3 regions of the Aminobacter sp. LjRoot7 genome follow, and region 3 is predicted to be linked to each of the others. Evidence: riboswitches for the same ligand, from Rfam matches in the RefSeq annotation. Region 3 holds a riboswitch; each other region holds the start of a gene.
What was found. Region 3 has a riboswitch for cobalamin ahead of ACSQ3E_RS05645 (ABC transporter substrate-binding protein). Riboswitches for the same ligand answer to the same signal wherever they lie in the genome.
Positions count from the first base shown of each region.

Region 1: another riboswitch for cobalamin. It lies ahead of ACSQ3E_RS03775 (ABC transporter ATP-binding protein); the one in region 3 lies ahead of ACSQ3E_RS05645 (ABC transporter substrate-binding protein).
Region 2: another riboswitch for cobalamin. It lies ahead of ACSQ3E_RS23875 (CbiX/SirB N-terminal domain-containing protein); the one in region 3 lies ahead of ACSQ3E_RS05645 (ABC transporter substrate-binding protein).

Region 1 is NZ_CAXUPX020000001.1:768,313-775,307, forward strand. Features, by position in the region: gene ACSQ3E_RS03755 (membrane-bound PQQ-dependent dehydrogenase, glucose/quinate/shikimate family) at 1-1,683, shown strand, start outside; gene ACSQ3E_RS03760 (DMT family transporter) at 1,732-2,637, opposite strand; gene ACSQ3E_RS03765 (LysR substrate-binding domain-containing protein) at 2,735-3,592, shown strand; gene ACSQ3E_RS03770 (MFS transporter) at 3,726-4,892, shown strand; cobalamin riboswitch at 4,925-5,136, shown strand; gene ACSQ3E_RS03775 (ABC transporter ATP-binding protein) at 5,245-6,060, shown strand; gene ACSQ3E_RS03780 (ABC transporter substrate-binding protein) at 6,080-6,995, shown strand, end outside.
Region 2 is NZ_CAXUPX020000010.1:34,606-41,600, forward strand. Features, by position in the region: gene ACSQ3E_RS23865 (cupin domain-containing protein) at 555-911, opposite strand; gene ACSQ3E_RS23870 (hypothetical protein) at 1,080-1,403, shown strand; cobalamin riboswitch at 1,480-1,671, shown strand; gene ACSQ3E_RS23875 (CbiX/SirB N-terminal domain-containing protein) at 1,779-2,309, shown strand; gene ACSQ3E_RS23880 ((2Fe-2S) ferredoxin domain-containing protein) at 2,316-2,588, shown strand; gene ACSQ3E_RS23885 (hypothetical protein) at 3,000-4,067, shown strand; gene ACSQ3E_RS23890 (hypothetical protein) at 4,101-5,129, shown strand; gene ACSQ3E_RS23895 (hypothetical protein) at 5,241-5,459, shown strand; gene ACSQ3E_RS23900 (acyl-CoA desaturase) at 5,765-6,688, shown strand; gene ACSQ3E_RS23905 (GlsB/YeaQ/YmgE family stress response membrane protein) at 6,781-6,995, opposite strand, start outside.
Region 3 is NZ_CAXUPX020000001.1:1,167,180-1,174,174, forward strand. Features, by position in the region: gene ACSQ3E_RS05635 (ABC transporter ATP-binding protein) at 1-119, opposite strand, end outside; gene ACSQ3E_RS05640 (FecCD family ABC transporter permease) at 116-1,219, opposite strand; gene ACSQ3E_RS05645 (ABC transporter substrate-binding protein) at 1,280-2,329, opposite strand; cobalamin riboswitch at 2,603-2,793, opposite strand; gene ACSQ3E_RS05650 (nucleotidyltransferase family protein) at 2,913-4,394, opposite strand; gene ACSQ3E_RS05655 (glycosyltransferase family 2 protein) at 4,394-5,068, opposite strand; gene ACSQ3E_RS05660 (glycosyltransferase family 2 protein) at 5,065-5,826, opposite strand; gene ACSQ3E_RS05665 (serine kinase) at 5,823-6,872, opposite strand; gene ACSQ3E_RS05670 (PqqD family protein) at 6,921-6,995, opposite strand, start outside.

The DNA.
Region 1 (6,995 bases), 400 kb from region 3:
AAGGCCAAGTCGCCGCTGTGGCAGCGCTGCCGAGGCGTCAGCTACTATGAGCCGGGCACGACGCCGGCCGAGGCCAACGCAGCCCCCGCCGACCCGCTGGCGCCGGCAAGCGTCATTGCCGCGACGCCTGATATGCCAGCCGCTGCACCCAATGCCTGCGCTGCCCGCATCGTCATGACCACCATCGACGCCCGCCTGATCCAGCTCGACGCCAAGACCGGCGAGCTTTGCCAGGATTTTGGCAATGGCGGCATCGTCGATCTCAAGAGCGGCATGGGCGAGATAAAGGACGGCTTCTACTTCCAGACCTCGGCCCCCACAGTGGCGCGTGACCTGATCATGGTCGGCGGCTGGGTGTGGGACAATGTCGAGACTGGCGAGCCCTCCGGCGCCGTGCGCGCGTTTTCGGCTCGCACCGGCGAGCTGGTCTGGGCCTGGGATCTCGGCAATCCTGCGATCACCAAGCTGCCGCCGGAAGGCGAAAGCTACACGCGCGGCACGCCCAACGTCTGGTCGACGCCGGCCTATGACGAAGCGCTTGGCCTCGTCTACCTGCCGACCGGCAACGCGACGCCCGACTTCTTCGGTGCGCACCGCTCAAAGGCAGCCGAGGACTACACCGCCTCGGTCGTCGCCCTCGACATCGCCACCGGCAGCGAGCGCTGGAAGTTCCAGACGGTGCATCACGACATCTGGGACTACGACGTTCCCGCCCAGCCGGCGCTCTACGACGTGCCGGATGGCAAGGGTGGCACCGTTCCGGCGCTGATCCAGATCACCAAACGCGGGCAGATCTTCATGCTCGACCGCCGCGACGGCAAGCCGATCGCCGAGGTCGAGGAGCGCGCGGTGCCACAGACCGGCGGCGTACCGGAGGACTTCCTGTCGCCGACGCAGCCCTATTCGGTCGGCATGCCGGCGATCGGCGCTGAGCCCTTCACCGAGGCCAAAATGTGGGGTGCGACGCCCTACGATCAGCTCTACTGCCGCATCGAGTTCAAGAAGATGCGCTACGAGGGCGAATTCACGCCTCCCGGCCTGACCCGCTCGATCATCTATCCCGGCTATTATGGCGGCATGAACTGGGGCAGTGCAGCGATTGATGAGGCCCGAGGCCTTCTGATCGTCAACGACATCCGCATGCCGCAGTTCGCGCAGCTGATGCCGCGCGAGGAGACCGACAACTATGGCGGCTCGGCAGCCCATGACGGCCTGTCGCAGCAGAAGGGCACGCCTTATGGCGCCATGAAGAACGGCTTCATGTCGCCTCTCGGCGTTCCCTGCCACCAGCCGCCTTACGGCACCTTCACCGGCATCGACCTGAAGACCCGCCAGATCGTCTGGCAGGTTCCGGCCGGCACGCTGGAGGACACCGGTCCGCTCGGCATGAAGACGGGCCTGCAGATCCCGATCGGCATGCCGACGCTCGGCGGTCCCATCGCCACCTCCGGCGGTCTCGTCTTCTACGCCGGCACGCAGGACTATTATCTGCGCGCCCTCGACGTCACTACCGGTGAGGAGCTGTGGAAGGGTCGCTTGCCTGTCGGCGCCCAGTCGACGCCGATGACCTTCGTCTCGCACGAAAGCGGGACGCAATATGTGGTCATCTCCGCCGGCGGTGCGCGCCAGTCGCCCGATCGCGGCGACTACATCGTCGCCTACAGGCTGCCCAAGCAGAACTAGGTTCTCAGGGTATCGACACCAGAAGGGGCGCCTCGGGCGCCCCTTTTTTCATTCCTGGCCGGCGAAGGCGGCGGAGCCGCGCCGCATCGGCAACCGCCAGCCGAGCCGTACGCCGAGGGTGGCGACCGCGATCAGGACCATGCCAACGCCCTGGGCGATGCCGATGGGGTGGCCGTAGACGGCCCAGTCGATGATGATGGCGACGACGGGATAGATGAAGGTGAGCACGCCGATAACAGGCGTCGTCAGCCTAGGATAGGACGAGAACATCATCACATAGGCGATGCCGGTGTGCAGCACGCCGATGCCGACAAGCCAGCCCCAGGACGTCAGCGCAATTGGATCGGAAAAGTTGGCGAAGGGCGCCAGCATGACCACGCCGACCGTTGTCTGGCACAGCACCGTTATCTCCGGCCGCTGCTCGCCCAAGCCCTTGGCCAGGATCGTCACCACCGCGTAGAGAAAGGCGCCGCCAAGCGCCATGGCGATGCCGATCATCCAGGTGGTCGTGACCGGATTGTCGGAGACGATGAGGCCGCTGGCCAGCACGACGCCGAAGAAGGCAGCCGCCATCCAGGCGACCTGGTCGGCGGTGATGCGCTCCTTGAGGAACAGGACGCCGATCAGCACCACGAAGAACGGCTGGATGTGGTAGACGATGGTCATCACCGCAATCGAGGTCTTGGCGAAACCGGCGAAGAAGGCCGTCCAGCTCAGCACCATGCAGACGCCACAAAGCGCCGCGCGCGCCAGGCGGCCCCAAGACAGCAAGCTGTCAGGAAGATAACCACGCACGAGGCACCAGACGCCGAGGAACAGCGAGCCGAACAGGCAGCGCCAGAACACCGTCGTGACGGGATCCACGCCCGCCTCGGTGACGAAGGCGCCGACTGTGCCGGCGATCGCCATGGCGATTGCGAGGTTGAGGGCGGGAAAGCGGGAGGCGTTGGTCATGCGCGTCATCCGGTGGCGATGGCCAAGCAAGCTCCGATTGACGAATTCATTCAAACGAATAGATTTGGCGAACCCTATTCGAAATGCTGATACCGCCATGGCGATGCCGCTCGACCTCGACCTGCTCAGGACCTTCGTCGCCGTTGCCGACAGCGGCAGCTTTTCCAATGCCGCGGCGCGCGTCGGCCGCAGCCAGTCGGCCATCAGCATGCAGATGCAGCGGCTGGAGCAGACCGTCGGCAAGAAGCTATTGGTGCGTGGGCCGAAGGCCGTGACCACCAACGCCATCGGCGAGGAGCTTCTGGTCTATTCCAGGCGGTTGCTGAAACTGTCCGACGAAGCCTGGGCCAGCGTCACCCGGCCCGAGGAAGCCGGCAGCGTGCGGCTCGGCGTGCCGGACGACTATGCCGCCTTCCTGCTGCCGACGGTGCTGTCGCGCTTCGCTGCCGCCCACCCTCTGGTGACGGTGGAGTTGATCTGCGAACAGTCGACCTCGCTGGTGAAGACCTTCGCCGACGGCAAGCTCGACCTCGCCATCATCACCCGGGGACCGGAGCAAGCGGTCGAGGTGCTGCAGCGCGAACGGCTCGTTTGGGTCGCCTCGCCCAACCACGTCGCCTGGGAGATCGATCCGCTGCCCGTCGCGCTGTTCGAACCGGGCTGCGTCGCGCGCAAGAGCGTGCTGCAGGTGCTGGGTGCCGCCGACCGGTCGTTTCGTTGCACCTATTCCAGCGCCAGCCTGCTCGGGCTGGTCGCCGTGGTCCAGGCGGGTCTTGCGGTCGCCGGCCTTGCCCAGCGCAGCGTGCCGTCCGGCCTGCGTGTCATTGGCGAAGCCGAGGGCCTGCCGCCTTTGCCGGAAATGGAAATCGGCATCCTGCGCAATCCGCAGACAGCCAATTCGGCGGTCGACAGGCTCTACGAGTTCCTCCGGCGCGACCTCACCCAGCAGTCCTGATCGCCACCGCTTGCGCCTAACGTATGCCTGCCATGCGCCCTGTGCATTGCTGCAATGCATCAACGTCGCTTGTGCCGTGACAGACATGAGGAAAATGTAGATCTAAATCGTTTCAGCTCCCCCGAGTCCGCTCATGCCCTTGCCGATCCTCGCTCTGGCCGTTGCATCCTTTTGCATCGGCACCACCGAATTCGTGATCATGGGCCTGTTGCCTGAGGTCGCTGCCGACCTCGGCGTGTCGATCCCGGCCGCAGGTCTTCTGGTCACCGGCTACGCGCTCGGCGTCGTCATCGGCGCTCCGATCATCGCGGTGGGCACGGCGAAACTGCCGCGCAAGCCGGTGCTGATCGGGCTCGCCATGATGTTCGTGCTCGGCAACCTGCTCTGCGCCATCGCCCCCACCTACTGGACGCTGATGATCGCCCGCGTCATCACCGCCTTCGGCCACGGCGCCTTTTTCGGCATCGGCTCGGTGGTGGCGGCAAGCCTGGTGCCGGCCAACAAGCGCGCCAGCGCCATTGCCCTGATGTTTGCCGGTCTGACGCTTGCCAATATCCTCGGTGTACCAGGTGGCACGGCTCTCGGCGAAGCCTATGGCTGGCGCGCGACCTTCTTTGCCGTCGTCGTCATCGGCCTGCTTTCGGTCGTAGCCATCGCCTTCCTCGTGCCGGCGGGCGTCGCCCCTCCAGGCAAGGGCGGCGTCGCGGGCGAGGTCAAGGTGCTGGGCAAGCTGCAGGTGTGGCTTGCCATGATCATCTCGGCGCTGGCCTCCGGCAGCCTGTTTGCCGTCTTCACCTACATCAAGCCGATCCTGACCGACGTCAGCGGCCTCTCGGTCGAATCGGTCACCTGGGTGCTGCTGCTATTCGGCGGCGGCATGACCATCGGCAACATTATTGGCGGCAAGCTGGCCGACTGGAAGCTGATGCCCACAGCCATCGGCGCGCTGGTGGTGATGGCGGCGATCCACGTCGCCTTCGCCGAGCTCAGCTACTCCGCGCCCGCCGCGATCCTGCTCGTCTTCATGTGGGGCGTCATCACCTTCGTCATCGTGCCGCCGATGCAGATGCGGGTCGTCGAGACCGCCTCGGAGGCGCCGAACCTCGCCGCAACGCTCAACCAGGGCGCCTTCAACGCCGGCAACGCTGCCGGCGCCTGGGCCGGTGGTGCCGCGATCTCGATGGGCGTGAGTTATGCCGACCTGCCCTTCGTCGGTGCGGCCATCGCACTGTCCGCCTTCGGCGTCGCGCTGTTTTCCTTCGCGCTCGACCGGCGTGACGCAATTCAGCAGGCGGCATGACGCTTTAGCGATTGTCAGCAACCCGTCGCTACTGTAGCCACGACAGCGATGGTTCCTGCTGCCTGACTCGGGCACGGGATTAAATGGGAACACGGTGAGACGTCGCTTTGACGCGAAACCGTGGCTGCCCCCGCAACTGTGAGCGGATAGCAAATCGGAAACACGCCACTGGCCATTAGGCCGGGAAGGCTCCGAGGCGCGATCACCCGCAAGCCAGGAGACCTGCCATCATCCGATTAACTCAACCGGCCGGGGTGTGCCGCGGAGATGATGATGGTTGCGACTGCCTTTTTCGGTACCGGCGCGCTCACCGGATCGTTCTGCCACCTCCGCCCGATCGCGGAGACAGGGCATGCTCGATCGCGTCTACGCCGCTAGCCGCCTCGTAGGCACCACCCCGGCACTGCTCGAACTCGAAGGCGTCAGCTGGGGCCCGCGCGTCTCGCAGCGCATTCTCGAGCCGGTGAGCCTTGCGGTTGCCCCAGGCGAATTGCTCGCCATCGTCGGCCCCAACGGTGCCGGCAAGTCGAGCCTGTTGCGCTGCCTCTACCGCTACCACAAGCCGACGACGGGCACCGTCCGCCTCGACGGCACCGACATCTGGAAGATGAAGCCGCGCGACTGCGCCCGCCGCATCGCCACAGTGCTGCAGGAAAGCGCCTCCGACTTCGGCCTGACCGTCGCCGAGATCATCGAGCTGGGCCTGACCCCGCATGTCACGAGCTTCGGCACCAGCGACGACGACTACGACCAGGTCGAGGCGGCCCTTGCCCTGCTCGGCCTCACCGCACTCGCCGCGCGCGACTTCGGCTCGCTGTCAGGCGGCGAGAAGCAGCGGGTAATGATTGCGCGGGCGCTGGTTCAGAAGCCGGACCTTCTGATCCTCGACGAGCCGACGAACCACCTCGACATCCGCCACCAGCTCGAGGTGCTGGAGCTGCTTGGCAATCTCGGCTGCACCGTCATCGTCTCGCTGCACGACCTGGCGCTCGCCTCGGCCCATGCCGACCGCGTGCTGGTGATGGACGCCGGCCGCGCCATCGCCTGCGGTGCGCCCGCCGACATCCTGACGCCCGATCGCATCCGCGACAGCTTTTCCGTCGGTGCCACCCTCGACGACCATCCCATCACCGGCCGCCCGCGCTTTTCCTTTCACCTCGAACGCTGACAGAAACCAAGGAGCCTCCATGCGCCTGCCCATCATCGCCGCCGCCCTGCTCGCCACCTGCGCCTCATCAATGACCAGCGGCTTCCCCGTCACCATCAAGAGCTGCAACCGCGACGTGACCTTCGAGGCAGCGCCCAAGCGCGCCGTCTCGCACGACGTCAACCTGACCGAGATGATGCTGGCGCTCGGCCTCGCCGACCACATGGCCGGCTATTCCGGCGTCTCCGGCTGGAAGACGCTGAGCGAGGAGCTGCGCAAGGGCGTCGGCGAACTGCCCGAACTCGCCCCGCAATACGTCACCAAGGAAGTGCTGCTCGGCGCCGACACCGACCTGTTCTTCGCCGGCTGGAACTATGGCATGAAGGTCGGCGGCGACGTCACCCCCGAGACGCTCGCGCCCTTCAAGATCGCGGTCTACGAGCTGACCGAGAGCTGCATCCACATCATGAAGAAGGACAAGTCGTCGCTTCAGGACATGTACGCCGACCTGCTCAATCTCGGCGCGATTTTTGGCGTGCGCGAAAAGGCCGAGGCGCTGGTGTCAGGTTACGAGAAGGAGCTAGCCGACTTCCAGGCGTCGCTGCCCAAGCTCGACAAGCCGGTCAGCGTGTTCCTCTACGATTCAGGCGAGCAAAAGCCCTTCACCGCCGGCCGCTACGCTATGCCGACCGCGATCATCGAGGCTGCAGGCGGCAAGAACATCGTCGACGACGTCGAGTCGAGCTGGGTCGAGATCGGCTGGGAGCCCGTCATCGAGCGCAATCCCGACATGGTGGTGATCGTCAATTACGGCGAGGTGACTGCAGAGCAGAAGATCGAGTTCATGCGCACCAACCCGGCCTTCAAGGACATAGAGGCGGTGAAGAACAACCGCTTCTTCGTGCTCGAATATAATGAGGCGACGCCGGGACCGCGCAACATCGCGGCCATCAAGC
Region 2 (6,995 bases), on a different contig from region 3:
GAAACACGTCGTGATAAAATTCGTAATGATGGGGTCAGGTGTTCGAGTCACCTAAGCGGCACCATTTTTCCCTTGTAAAACAGCAACTTACACAAACTTTCATGGATCTCCCAAGCGGGAAAATCCGGTCTTCTGCCCGTGGGAAAACCCCTTGAATGTGCTAGAGTGCGCTCGTCGCTCGGCCAAGCCGCCGCGAATAGAACTGGAATATGTGCGCCGCCTCAAGTGCTCGGGCGGCGCGTTTTTTGGTAGCTAGCAGACTGCGCTAGTGTGCGGTCAAAGCAACGACCGCCGTAAGGTAACCAAGGCCAATAATGAGGTACGCGATTTGCAGTGCGGTCATCTTGTGCGAGTCACCTGTTGAAAGATGACCTTCTAGATATCATCTCGATTTCGCGTTCGCGGCCCCAAATAATGAGCCGTTCCCCAAATTCCCTCTATTCACAATTGATGGCCGGTTATCCACAGCAGGGTGCATTAACATCCTCGCGTGCCTTGACACGCGTAACGGCTCCCTAAACCCCGCGATGAGTGACGTGAAATACCTTGAGCTTCTACGAGCCAAGCGTGACGACGAAGTGCTTCGTCACCGGCTCGATGATCTTCCAGGTTCCCTTGAAATCCGCCTCGACGACGAACGCGTCGCCTGGCCCGACCTCGACGGGTTCGCCGCCATCAGGCGTGATGATGATGCGGCCCGAGATCATGTGGACGAACTCATAGTCGGTGTAGCTCGCATGGTAGGTGCCGGGGGTGGCCTGCCACGTTCCCGACAGCACCTTGCCGTCCTTGGTCGTGTGCTGGACGGTGGTTTTCATCGTCGGTTTTCCGTCGACCACCACCCAACCGGGCAGGTCACTGGAGTCGCCGCCTTCCGGCTGGCCGAATTTGAGGATGGTTGTGTTCGCCATGGTATTTTCCTCCCTTTTAGACGCCTCTGCATAGCCGATGCGAATCATTCAGGCAATTTTGTTTCCTGATAATAAAGTGCATTCCGTCACTGGCATGTCTTGCAGCCGCTGTCTTGCGGAATCACCGCTGTCGGTGTTGATGGGTGGATGTTTAGCAAGGACTTATAGATGAAGGCCAAACTGCTCGCCGCCGTGACGATGCTCGCAGTCGCGGGCTGTGCATCCCAGCCCGTCGACCATGCCACGACACTCTCGCCCCAGGATCCAAAATGGCGATCCGCCGAATGTGCGCAGGCCCGGGCAGCGGCGGCGAACTACGCGGCCAGCGAGAAAGAGACCATGAGCGTATCGGCAGGGCTGCTTCTCGGCCCATACGGGCTCGGCATCGCAATGGCCGGCAAGCAGCATCAGGCCAAGATGCGCAAGCAATTCGCCCGCGACATGCATCTGAAATGCTCGAGCAAGCCCCTTCCGGCCAGCCTGGCGAGATAGCGCTGACATCGCCGACAGCACGGCCTGACCTCGTCATGACCTCCGATGGTCCCTTGACTTGCCTCCGCCCGCCTATAGCTTGCCGCTCGGTTATGGTTCTTCCGCTTTCGGGCGGAAGCTAAGAGGGAATTCGGTGCAACACCGAAGCTGCCCCGCAACTGTAAGCGGCGAGCCGCATTGCAGATATTGTCACTGGCCAACGGGCCGGGAAGACAGGCGATGAAGCCGGGACCCGCGAGCCAGGAGACCTGCCTACCGAGTGACGTTCCGTGGGCGGGGTGTACCACCGGAGCGCAGGTTCGTGCAGGCGGCCATCGCCTGTCACGACATGCGTTGCGACAATCCCCGACCGCGATCAGGCCAGGAATCGATCGTTTGCCGATAGCTGAAATTGAGACTGCCTCGTCACAGCCCAAACGCGCCGTCGTGCTCGTCGCCAAGTCCGCCTTTGCCGCTGCTCCCTACAGGCAGATGCAGCGCCTCGCCGACCTCGCCGCGGCTTTGCCTGGCGTCGACCACGCCAGCTTCGGCTTCACCGAGCAGGGCACACCGTCGTTGCGCGAGGCGCTCGTGGCACTTCGCCAGGCCGAATTCTCCGACGTCCTCCTGCTGCCGCTGATGCTGCCGATCGAGCCGAGCTTCACCGCCTGGCTGACCAGGTCGCTGCGCCGCTGGCAGGCCGAGGAGGGCGGCGCCTGGCCGAATGTGCGCATTGCGCAGGGCCTCGCCGACAGCCCGCTGTTGCCGGCACTGATGGCCGAGCTCGTCGTCGGCGCCGATGTGGCGGCACCTGTTCCGCCGCTCGAAAAACTTGCGCCCGAGGGCTCGCTGGTGCCGGCGCAGAAACGCCGCGTGCTGGTCTGCCAGGGCGGCCCGTGCAATGCCGCCGGCGCCGACCTGATCTAGGGCCACCTGCGCAACCAGCAGGACAGGCAGAAACTGCGTGTCACCGGTGACGGCACGATGACTGCCAAATCGACCTGCCTCGGCCCCTGCAACCTCGCGCCCGTGCTGCAGGTTTTTCCCGAAGGCACCTATTATGGCGGTGTCACCGAGGCCGCCGTCGACCGCATCGTCACAGAACATCTGCTCGGAGGCGCAGTGGTCGACGACTTCGCCTACCAGCCCACCGGCCGCAAACAGGTGCTGCGGCCGGCGCCAGCATCCGAAAACACCAAGGGATAGCGGCGTTCCGCCACCATCAGCTGCTTGTCACGCGCTCCTTTTGGAAGAATACGGTGCGACGCCGCCAATGGCTCATCCGGCACACCGCTGATGCACCCAGAAAAAGCCAGGATGGAGCCATCTGTCGATATCTGACAATAGCCTTCGCCAGCCTGCCGCAAACCGTTGCGACGTGAGCGTGGCACGGCGAGCTGGACTTCGACACGAAGCCCGCCACCACCATCTGTGGTCGCATCAGGCGTGTTGAATATTCCCACGGGCTGACGTAACAGACCGGCTGCAAGGCACGTAAAATCCCTACCGCGTGTAGCCTGGATCAGCGAGTTGTGTGTGACGGACTATCATCTGCCTACAGATCCTGCGTCGCCTTCGAGCATATCGGCCAACAGGCAGTGCCTTCTGGTTTTGGGCATGCATCGCTCCGGCACCAGCGCGCTTACCCGCATGCTTGGGCTGCTGGGCATCGACCTGCCCAAGACGCCGCTAGGCGGCAATGAAACCAATCTGACCGGACACTGGGAACCAGAGCCCGTCGTCTATCTCAACGACCGCATCCTTGCCGCAGCGGGCTCCAGCTGGCGCGACTTCAGGCCGGTCGATCCGCGCTGGTTTCAGTCAGCCGATGCGTGGCAGTTCCGCAGCGAGGCCTGTGCAATCCTCGCCGCCGAGTTTGGCGGAACGGCACCCTTCGTCATCAAGGAACCGCGCATCTGCCGCCTGTCGACGTTCTGGCTCGATGTCTTCGGGCAAATGAACGTCCGCCCGGTCTTCATCCTGCCGATCAGGAATCCGCTGGAGGTGGCTGCATCACTCAAGATCCGCAACGGAATCCAGCCAGACGTCAGCCACCTGCTCTGGCTGCGCCACGTCCTCGAAGCTGAGCTTGCCACGCGTGGCCGGCCACGCGTCTTCACCACCTACGACGAATTGCTCGGCGACTGGCGTCAGCTGGCTTCAAAGATGCAGGCGGCGCTGGCGCTTGCCTGGCCGCGCGCGCCCGGAGACGCCGGCGCAGACATCGACGCCCTGCTGTCGGATTCCCATCGCCATCACCGTGAACCACTGGCCCGGTTGTTCGAGGAACCGGTCCCGCGCGGCCTGCGCAAGGCATTCGAAATCGTCGACCGTTGGTCAGGCAACGGTGAAAGCAGCGATGATTTTGCCGAGCTCGACCGGATCAAGGCGGAGTTCGAGGAAGCATCGCTTCTGGTCTCGACAGCGGTTGCGTCTTCGGCAGCCGAAATGCGCCAGCTGACGTCCGACTTGGCGACTATGGAGGCGCAGGTGGCGAGAGCCCAACAAGACCTGGCGAGCACCCAGCAGGTTCTGGCGAGCACTCAACAGCAACTGTCGGCCATGCAGGAACAACTGGCAATCACCAACCAGCAACTAACCATTCAGCATCGCGAGATAGAGCTGATTGCGAAACAGGTGGATGTTCTGAGATGGCGCAAACCCAGGCTGGGTTGGCGGAAGTAGCAGCACCTCGGCGGACCTTGTCAGGAACCAGTCATGTGGCCATTTCGCCGCCGTAAGGCGCCTGCCGTCCCCCTGTCCGAGGCGCAGCTGTCGACTGATCTCAGCGTCGAGTTCGTGCTCATCGCCGAGGCAGGCATTCTCGAGCGCCAGGCGCTGTTCCTGTGCGAAAGCCTGCGCCAGTTCGCAGGCAGATATGCGCGCTGCCCGATCACCGTGGCATCGCCGAGGGCAAGCCGTCGGCCTTCGCTGGAGACATTGCAGAGCTTCGAGCGGTTGGGTTGCAGCTACCTCCCGCTCGATGTCGACAGCATCGAACCCGAATACGGAACGACGTTCCGGATGTATGTTTCGGCCGAAGTGGAGAAGATCTCCAAGGCGGATGTTCTGATCGTCATGGACAGCGACATGCTGTTTTGCCGCGAGCCGGATCTGGCGCTGAACGGTGTGGCGGCCGCCCTTCGACCGGTCGACGTCAAGGGCATGTGCACATTTGGCCGCAACGACCCCCGGGATGGCTACTGGCAGGCGTTGTGCCAGACCTTGAGCGTCGACTACGACTGCGTGCCGATGATCGAGACCACCGTCGACAAGGCCCGGGTCAAGGCAAGCTACAATGGCGGCCTCGTCGCGGTCCGGCGGCAGGACCGCATCCTCGAGCGCACGCTCGGCTATTTCGAGCGCTCGGTGGCGGCGAAGCTCGCACCCAATGTCAGCCACCGGATCGAAGCCGGCCATGGCGTCGTTTCCGGCCGGGGAAGCGAACTGTGGGGCAGCTCGCAGGCCTGCCTGTCGCTGGCGTTATGGGGCAATAGCCTGACCGTACGCACGCTGTCGGAGCCGCACAACTATCCGCTCCACCTGTTCGACCAGATGCCTGTTGAACAGCAGCGCCTGCCGCTGTCGATCGTCCACTACCACGACGTCTTCACCAAGGCGCCGGAACGCAATCCGCTCCTCAACGGAACGACGGATGTTCCCGCCGATTTCCTGACTTGGCTCGAAGGCAAGGCCGCAACCCTCGGCAACGGTAACGGCTCCGAAGGCAGACGGGCACGTATCTGAAGGGCGTCGCCAGCCCGCCACCCACCACGTCAATCCATCGATCTAATTGACCCAAGGGAAACATCAGCGACTATAGCACTGGGCTAGATCAGACAGCGGGCGGTGCAAGTCATGGCAATTCAAGTGTCCTATTCGCGGCGGGAAGTGCGGGAAGAACTGCTCCACCGGCGCGAAACTTATTTCGCGCTGCAGAAAATCCTTTCACAGGCAGCACGCGAGGAAGAAGAAGGCGGCAACATGGAATGTATCCATTGCCACCATCGCTTCAATGGTGTCACGGCGGCCGCGTGGAAGTTCGGTCTCTGCGACGAGTGCCTGCATCACGATTGATTGACCGGCTTGGCGCGGCTCCTGACGGGAGCCTGGCGCGTGGGCTGACATGTTGTCGCCCGTACGTGTCTTCCTCGGCACCACATTTTCGGGCCCCGGCAATCTGCTCCTCCCCGATGAGCTGGCCAACGCGGCATCGGCCACCCGCAGCCACCGTGCCCAACTCGCCGACTGCCCCACGGCCATATTTCGGGACAATTCCAAACGTGCCTTGACCCTGAATTAGAAACTGCGCAACCTCGCCTGAAAATGGAGGAGGCGGCTCGATCGTTACGAAACGATCCGGGCCGCAACGGGGAGCATCAATGTCCGACCAGATCGCGGCGCAGGCCGCCACGCCTGCAATTGCGCGCCAGCCGCTATTGGCCCGCATCGACTGGCTCAATGTCAGCGGCCTCGCCTTCTACCATCTGGTGGCGCTCTACGCCCTGCTGCCCTGGTTCTTCAGCTGGACCGGGGTCGTGCTCTGCATCGCTGGCATCTATGTCTTCGGCACGCTCGGCATCAATCTCTGCTACCACCGGCTGCTCACCCACCGCGGCTTCACCTGTCCGAAATGGCTGGAGCACGGGCTCGCGATCATCGCCGTCTGCGCCTTCCAGGACACGCCGGCGCGCTGGGTGGCGGTGCATCGCCGCCATCATGAGCATGCCGACGAAGAACCCGATCCGCACAGCCCGATCGTCACCTTCCTCTGGGCCCATGTCGGCTGGCTGCTGGTGAAATCGCCCGACATGGAGCGCATGCAGATCTATGGCCGCTACGCCAAGGACATCGTCCGCGACCCGTTCTACCGCAAGCTCGACAAGCCGCATGTCTATCTCGGCATCATCATCGCGTCCTGGGCCGCGTTTTTCGGCGGTGGCGTAGCGGCCAGCCTGATCGCCGGCGGCACGACCGACGAGGCCATCCAGTTCGGCCTTAGCCTGCTTGTCTGGGGCGTATTCCTCCGCACAGTGATCACCTGGCACATCACCTGGTCGGTCAATTCGGTGACCCACGTGTGGGGCTACCGCAACTACGAGACCTCCGACGACAGCACCAACAACGTCATCGTCGGCCTGCTCAGCAATGGCGAGGGCTGGCACAACAACCACCACGCCGACCCGCGCTCGGCGCGCCACGGCCACCACTGGTGGGAGTTCGACGTCACCTACCTGACGATTAGGTTGCTGGGCGTGCTGGGACTGGCGACCAAGATCGCCGAGCCACGCAAGCACGGCCACTAGCACCGCCAGAGGTTTCCGGCAGGACATGAAAAAAAGGATCGCCGGCGAAGCTGTGCTTGCCGGCGATCTCGGTAAAATCTCTGGCGACTTCGCTAGGCCTGTTTGACCAGCCGCAGCAGCACCAGCAGGATCACCGCGCCGATGGTGGCGTGGATGATGGCCGAGATGATGCCCGAGCCGATGCTGATGCCGATCGTGGGGAGCAGCCAGCCGGCGATCAGCGCGCCGACGATGCCGACGACGATGTTGCCGATCAGGCCGAAGCCGTAGCCCTTGACCAGCTGGCCGGCGAGCCAACCGGCAACGG
Region 3 (6,995 bases):
CCGTTCGGGCCGATGAGGCCGAGTATGTCGCCCTTCTTCAGGCCGACGGAGACCTCGCGCAGCACGGGGCGGCTGCCATAACCGAAGCTGACCTTGTCGATCGAAAGATAGTCGCTCATGAAAAATACTCCGAGCGTCTGGACAGGATCAGGTGCAGGAACAGCGGCACGCCGACGAAGGCGACGACGATACCGACCGGGATGACGGTCGGGCTGAAGGCCATGCGCCCGACGGTGTCGGCCAGAAGCAGCAGCATGGCGCCGCAGATCGCCGAAAATGGAATGAGATGGCGATGGTCGCTGCCGATCATCAGGCGAGCGACATGCGGGCCGATCAGCCCGACGAAGCCGATCACGCCGGTGAAGCTGATCACCACCGCCGACACCACCACCGACAAAACGACGGCGATGCCACGCAGCAGCGCGACATTGATGCCGAGCGAGCGCGAGACGTCGTCGCCGGCGCTGGTCAGCGCGTTGAACTGCCAGGCTTTCGACTGTGCCAGCGGCAGGGCGACCAGCAGCGCCGCGCCAGAGACGGCGACCGCATCCCAGCCGATGCCGTTGAGGCTGCCGAAGGTCCAGTGCACGACCCGGGCGAGCTGTTCCTGGGTGGCGACGAACTGCACCGCGGCGGTCATGGCGGAAAACAGGTACATCAGGGCGATGCCGGTCAGCACCATAGTCTGCGCCCCCATGCCACGCAGCCAGGCCATGGAGAACACCAACATGGCGCAGCCGAGCGCGAAGAGGAATGCCGTCAACGGTACGAAATAGAGCCCGGCGGCGCTGAAACCTATGCCGAACATGATGGCGATCGAGGCACCGAAGGCCGCAGCCGAGGACACGCCGATCGTATAGGGGCTGACCAGCGGGTTGCGCGTGATCGCCTGCATCAGCACGCCGGCAAATGCCAGCGAGCCGCCCGCCACCATCGCCATGACGACGCGCGGCAGGCGGAGATGAACCAGCACCCGCGCCTGCTGCGGATCGACCTCGGCGACGAAATGGCCGAACGAGACCTTCTGCAGGATGACCATGAGCAGCGTCACCAGCCCGGTCTCGGCGATGCCGACGATGGCAACGCCGCCGGCGACCAGCAGCAAGACGAGCAGCGAGCACAGGATGACAGCCGCCTTGCGATAGCCGGCTCGGCGGTAGCGGCTGGAAATGCCGTCGGATTGGCCGCGCGCGAAACCGGCACTGCTTGCGATGTCCATGGTCTAGGGCTCCCGGATTGAGGGTGCACGCCGCCTCGCTGGCAGCGGCGTGCCGGTCGATCAGTTGGAGGCTGTGCCCTGGTAGGTCATGCCGCCCTGGAACGGCAGCCCCTGGTAGATCTCGATCCATTCCTTCATCGCCGCCTCGGGATCGACGTCGGCTAATTTTTCAGGATAGAGCCATTTGGCGACCTGCAGCGCCCCTGTGACCTTGGACGAACCACCGGCGAGGTAGTAGTTGATCAGGCGCACGTTGCCCGCCTGCCCGGCCGGCGTGCCCGATATCTCCTCGCGGGCGACGATCGCCTTCCAGCTCTCGGCGAACTTGGCCACGGGGATGGTCTGGTAGGAGCCCGGCTGCAGCTTGATCACCAGGTCGGGCTTGCGGGCGATAATCTCCTCGGGATCGACCGTGAAGCTGTTCTCGTTGCCGCGCGAGGACGGCTCCTTCTTGATGTCGATGTCGCCGAAGACATTGATGCCGCCACCGGCCTCGATCATGTCGTGCCAACCCGAGCCGGGCGTGACGGTCACGAGATCGCGGACCTCTTCAAGATAAACCTTCTTGCGCTCGACGCCCTTCAGCCGCTCGGTCAACAGGTCCATGTACCTGGTGTAATAGGCGTTCAGTGCGTCGGCCTTTGCCTTCTCGTCGAACAGCTTGCCGAACAGCGTGACGTTGTCGACATGCTGCAGCGTGTCCCAGGCGGTGACGACGATCACCGGAATGTCGAAGGCCTCGAGCTGCTTCGCGGCCTCCTCGTAGACGCCGTTGCGCGGGATGATCACAACGTCGGGCTTGAGCGCCACGATCGCCTCGTAGTTGGGCTGCGTCTGGCCCTGGCCGACGATGTCGGCATCCTTGAATTGCGGCCAGTAGGTCGGGTCCCGCATCGTGCTGGCATCGACGCCGACGACCTTGTCGATGGCGCCGATGGCGCGGGCGAACTCGACCGCGTAGCGGTTGAAGATGACAGCCCGCTTGATCGGCAGTTCCAGCTCAACCTTGCGGCCGGCATCATCGGTGAAGCTTTCGGCGGCCGCCGGTGCAAGGCCGATTGCCGATGCCGCGGCAAGCCCGAGCCACAAGGCCCAATGTCTGATGTTCATGATCTCTCCTTGCTAAAAAGGGGTGCGCAACGCGCGGCGTGGCCATGCCCGGTAAGCACCCGGGACAAAATGTCGGGGCGCGATGCCACGGCAGCCGGCGACGACAGATCTGCCTGCCTGAGCTCTCGATATTCTGGGGAAACCATTCTTCCCGACATCGCCGCGCCAACCTCTGCCTGCCATGGGCGGGGATCACGGAAATGCGGACCTGACGAAAGCCGCAAACGGGCTTCCGGACCGGAACCGGCATTCCTGTGGCACACCCCGACCACGGAATCTCACTCTGTCAGGCAGGTCTCCTGGCTCGCGGGTCGTAGCCTTCATCACCCGTCTTCCCGGCACGGATGCCAGTGACATAGGGGCGATCGGCTCACCGCTTACAGTTGCGGGTCAGCTCCGGTTTCGCACCGGATTCCCTCTTAGCTTCCGCCTCGCAGCGGAAGACCATGACGGCCGCAAACTATCGACGGCCAAGGTAAAGTCAAGTTGCCATCGGGGACTATACAGGGCGACGTTTGCATTCGCTGCGGAGATACTGGGACTTGGCCGCGCGGAACTGAAGGCGGTGCAAGCTGTTCTCGGATCAACGAGCCGACGACACGGTCACCGAGATGATCTGGAACGGCACCGCGCCATAGGTGGCAACCGTTTGCACATGCTCCCATTCGCGGAACTGCCGCGACGGTCGCGCCGAGAGCACGAGCGCACCATCTGCCTGGTCCGGCCGGATGGTGCCGCGGAACCGCAATGTCAGCCGGCCGCCTGACTTGCCGAGCTTGCGATAACGCAGCCGCGCGAAATGGCATTCGCCGCCATTGAGCTCCATCTCGATGCGCCGACGTACCGGCGGCACGTCCAGCCGCACGACGATGTCGATCTCGGCCTCCGCACCGCCTACCGCCGCCGGTGGCAACGGCACCTTCTGTGACAACGCCGGGGTCGCCGATCCCGTACCATCCATCGCTTGTGTGCGCCGGCCATGCCAGACGACGCCGGGCAGCTCGCGTTCGCGGACAGCGCGTTTCTTGCGCATGCGCAACTGCTTGGCGACACCGCGCGACAGCCAGGTCAGGCCCTTGAAATCGGTCCGCGGCTTCGCCTGCAGCAGGGCAGCGATACGAGAAGCACCGGCGCGGTCGGCCATGGCAACCACCTGCTCCAGCACGCCGGCGGGAACCGGCACAGACATCTCGGCTTCGAGATAGGTCAGCGCTACCGCCGCAGGCACGGCAAGATGTCGGCGGGCGACGACGTCGCAAAGCACGGTCCAGTCGACGCCGCCGGCGCGGATCGCCGAGGCGGTGTCGACCAGCCAGTCGCTGTGGGTATGGGCATCAAGGCCACCATGGCCGATCGCCAGCGTCACGCGGTCGGCCGCCGAAGGCACAAAAACGTCGAGACCGGTGAAAGTGGCCGGCGACGCGCGCTTCCACACCGCCGCGTCATCCGCCTCATCGGCCTGCGACCAGTCATAGGCGACCTGGTGCAGGTCGATGTCGCCATAGCTGCCCTTGAAGAAATTCATCGACCGCACCGCCGCAAGTCGCGGCTTGAGATATTGTGGACTGACCCCTGTCGACACCTGCCAGTCGCCTTGGCGCAGCACGTCGAAGGCAGCCACCATGTGCTCGGGACGCACAAGTATGTCGATGTCGTGCGCCACCCGGCCGCGCTGTGCCGCCGGCTCGACCGCGATGCGGCTGGCGCCCTTGAGCAGCATGATCGGCACGCCAGCCTCGACGATCGCCTTCAATGATGGCTCGGCCTCGCGCATGGCAAGTCGCGACTTGGTCCACAGCATCTTCTGCAAGCCGGCAAGGCGTGGATAGGCGGCATGTGCCGCGAGCGCCTTGCCGAACCGATCCGCGATCGCAGCAAGCAGCCTGTGCTCGCGGAACTCGACTGCATCTATGTCGTTGGCATCGAGCCACCGCACGGCCTGTGCCTGGGCGGCCTCATGGTCTGGCAACAGCACCGCCTTGAGCAGCTGGTCGAGGCCGTTCGTCGGCCATGCCCAGCCATAGTCGGGGAAGCGCCGGCCGATGCGGCGTGACGTCGGTGCCATCAGCCCTGCCCGGCATTCTTGAGCTTGCGCCGCAGCATGGCCATCCTGGCGACCTCGAGATAACCACGGTCGCGCTCGGGATCGCGGCCATAGGACATGCTGCCCGGCAGGATCCGCCTGAGCGCCAGCACCTCGTCGATCATGCCGAGCTGGTGCCCCTCCTCGCGGGCGCGGCCGAGCCAGTCGACCATATCGCCCCGGTTGCCCGGCGGATCGATCACCGGCCCGACAGCAAGTGCCGCATCGCTGCGGACCAGCATCGTCGTGCGCGACCAGCCGGGCGTCACCTTGCCAGTGCTATCGTCGGCTTCGCCATGCCTGAACGTTCGCCACAGCGTGAAGACGGCAGCCAGTTGCGGCGCCTCTTCCAACCTGCGGAACTGGCGCTCGATCTTGTCGCCAAGCCACAAGTCGTCGGCATCAACCGTGGCAATGAAGGGCGCCATTGCCAGCGCGAATCCGCGCGTCGTGGCACTGCCTGGTCCGGCATTGTCCTGCCTGACATATCTGACTGAAATACCCGACTGCAGCGCTGCTGCCTCGGTTTCATCGGTGGAACCGTCGTCAACGACGATGATCTCGGCGGGCAGCACACTCTGCGCGGCAACCGAGCGCAATGTCTCGGCGATCGTGCGGGCGGCGTTCCATGCGGGTATGACGACGCTGTAGCTCATGGCCGCAACGGCGCCCCATCGCCCGACGGGTGCGCCACTTGGATGAAGCCGCGGAGATCGCCGAGCGTCGGATCGGCCTTGCGGCGGCGCATCGATTTCTGCACCGCCTTCAGGAACTCCCGGCGCGACTCGGCGATGTTGCGGGTCAAATTGTGCTCATGGCGGCGGTAGTAGAGCGCGATCGTTTCGGGAAAGACAAACCGTGCGTGCTGCTCGAAGACACGAAACAGGAAGTCCGTGTCCTCGGCTTGCGCCAGATCCTCGTCGAAATCGCCGATCCGCGCGATCAGGCTGCGCCGGTAGATGCCAGCCGACAAGTGTACGCCGCGGAAGATGCGGTCGTCGCATCCCGCCACCGGCTCCAGCGTCTCGTCGTCGATCTGGTCGACCATGCGCATGTAGGAATAGGTCAGCTCGAGCCCCGGGTCGGTCCTGAAATAGGCAAGGTCGGCGGCAAAGCGCCCGACGGGCGAAATGTCGTCGGAATCGATGAAGGAGACGAATTCCGTGTCGTCCGAAAGGCGTCGCAGGCCGGCGTTGCGCGCCCTGGTCACGCCTGTATTGGCTTGGGAAAACAGGCGGATCGGCGCACCGTCGGCAATGAATGAGCGTACGATTTCGGTCGTGCCATCGACCGAGCCGTCATCGATGACGATGATATCGAGCTCGGCTGCCTCGCGCTGCCGCAACACCGAGCGCAACGCCGAGCCGACATAGGCCTCGCGGTTGTAGACGGGCAATACGATGCCCAGCTTCATAAATTGCCCCTGTCCAGAAACGCGGCGATCGTCTCCGCGATCTCGTTGCCGCGCGTGCCCAATGCCAGAGTGTAGCACGGCAAACGACGTGTCAGTTCGCCAAAGAAACGAAATCCGCTTTCGCGTTCGCCCGGCATCTGCGCGATGCCGGATGGCGCCAGCGCCATCAGCGCGTCCTTGCGTGCAAGCGGCGTGATCGAACTTTGCGCCGCACCCGATATCTGCGGTACCAGCAGCGCCACGATGTCGAGTTCACTGGCGACGCCACGCGGACAAAGATCCTGGACCCTGAACTGGTACTTGCCCTGCCAGTTGAGCGGCCCCGGATCAGGCAGCAACCGGGCAAGCCCGAGCCGGTCGAAACCTGACTGGTCCTGCTTCAGCGTCGTGAACAATGGGCGCGCCAGCGAACGGTCACCGTCGAATTCGATCAGCACATAGTCGTCGCCGACGCTGTCGAGCCCGGCAAGCAGGCCTGAGGCGACAGTGCCCGACTTGCCGGCGCCGCCTGCCCCGGCCAGCAGCACGCCCTTGTCGCCCTTGCCGAGTGTCCCGGCATGCGTCAGGCGCATGCCGCGTGCCGCATATTCCCAATGCAGGAAGCAGCGCAGCGGAGCGCCGAACTCCCATGGCGGGCAGCCATCGGCGGACAGCATGAGCTGCACGCCCAGCCGCTTTTCGACATCGTAGAACTGCCAGTAGCTGAGGTCGTGGAAGTAGTGACCGCGCAGGCCATTGGCCTCGAGCCGCTCGGAAAACATGTTCGGATGAAACAGCGCCTCGCCCCATAGTGCCGGCTGTGGGATCGAGCCGATGCCGGGATGGGCGAGGTAAATCCGGGCGGCAGCAGCCGGTTCCGCAGCGGTCGAAGACGCCATGCCGTGGGCAAGCGCTGTCGCGAGTTCGCCGTGATCGGAAGACACATCGATCGCAAGGCCGGGCAGCTCGACCCGGCTTTTCCCGGGGAAGGCATCGGCATTTGCCTCGCAGGCGGCGAGAAGCTCGCGCGCATAGTCGACCAGACCGTCAAGAGTTATACGTCGCATCGGCACCTGAAAGCAGCAACTGGCATTGAGACGCGCCGGAAGCCGGCGCTACTGCTTCACCGCCGGCCAGCCGGCCGGCTCGTCGACATCGTGAATCGGATCAACCATGACAAGATCGGCAAG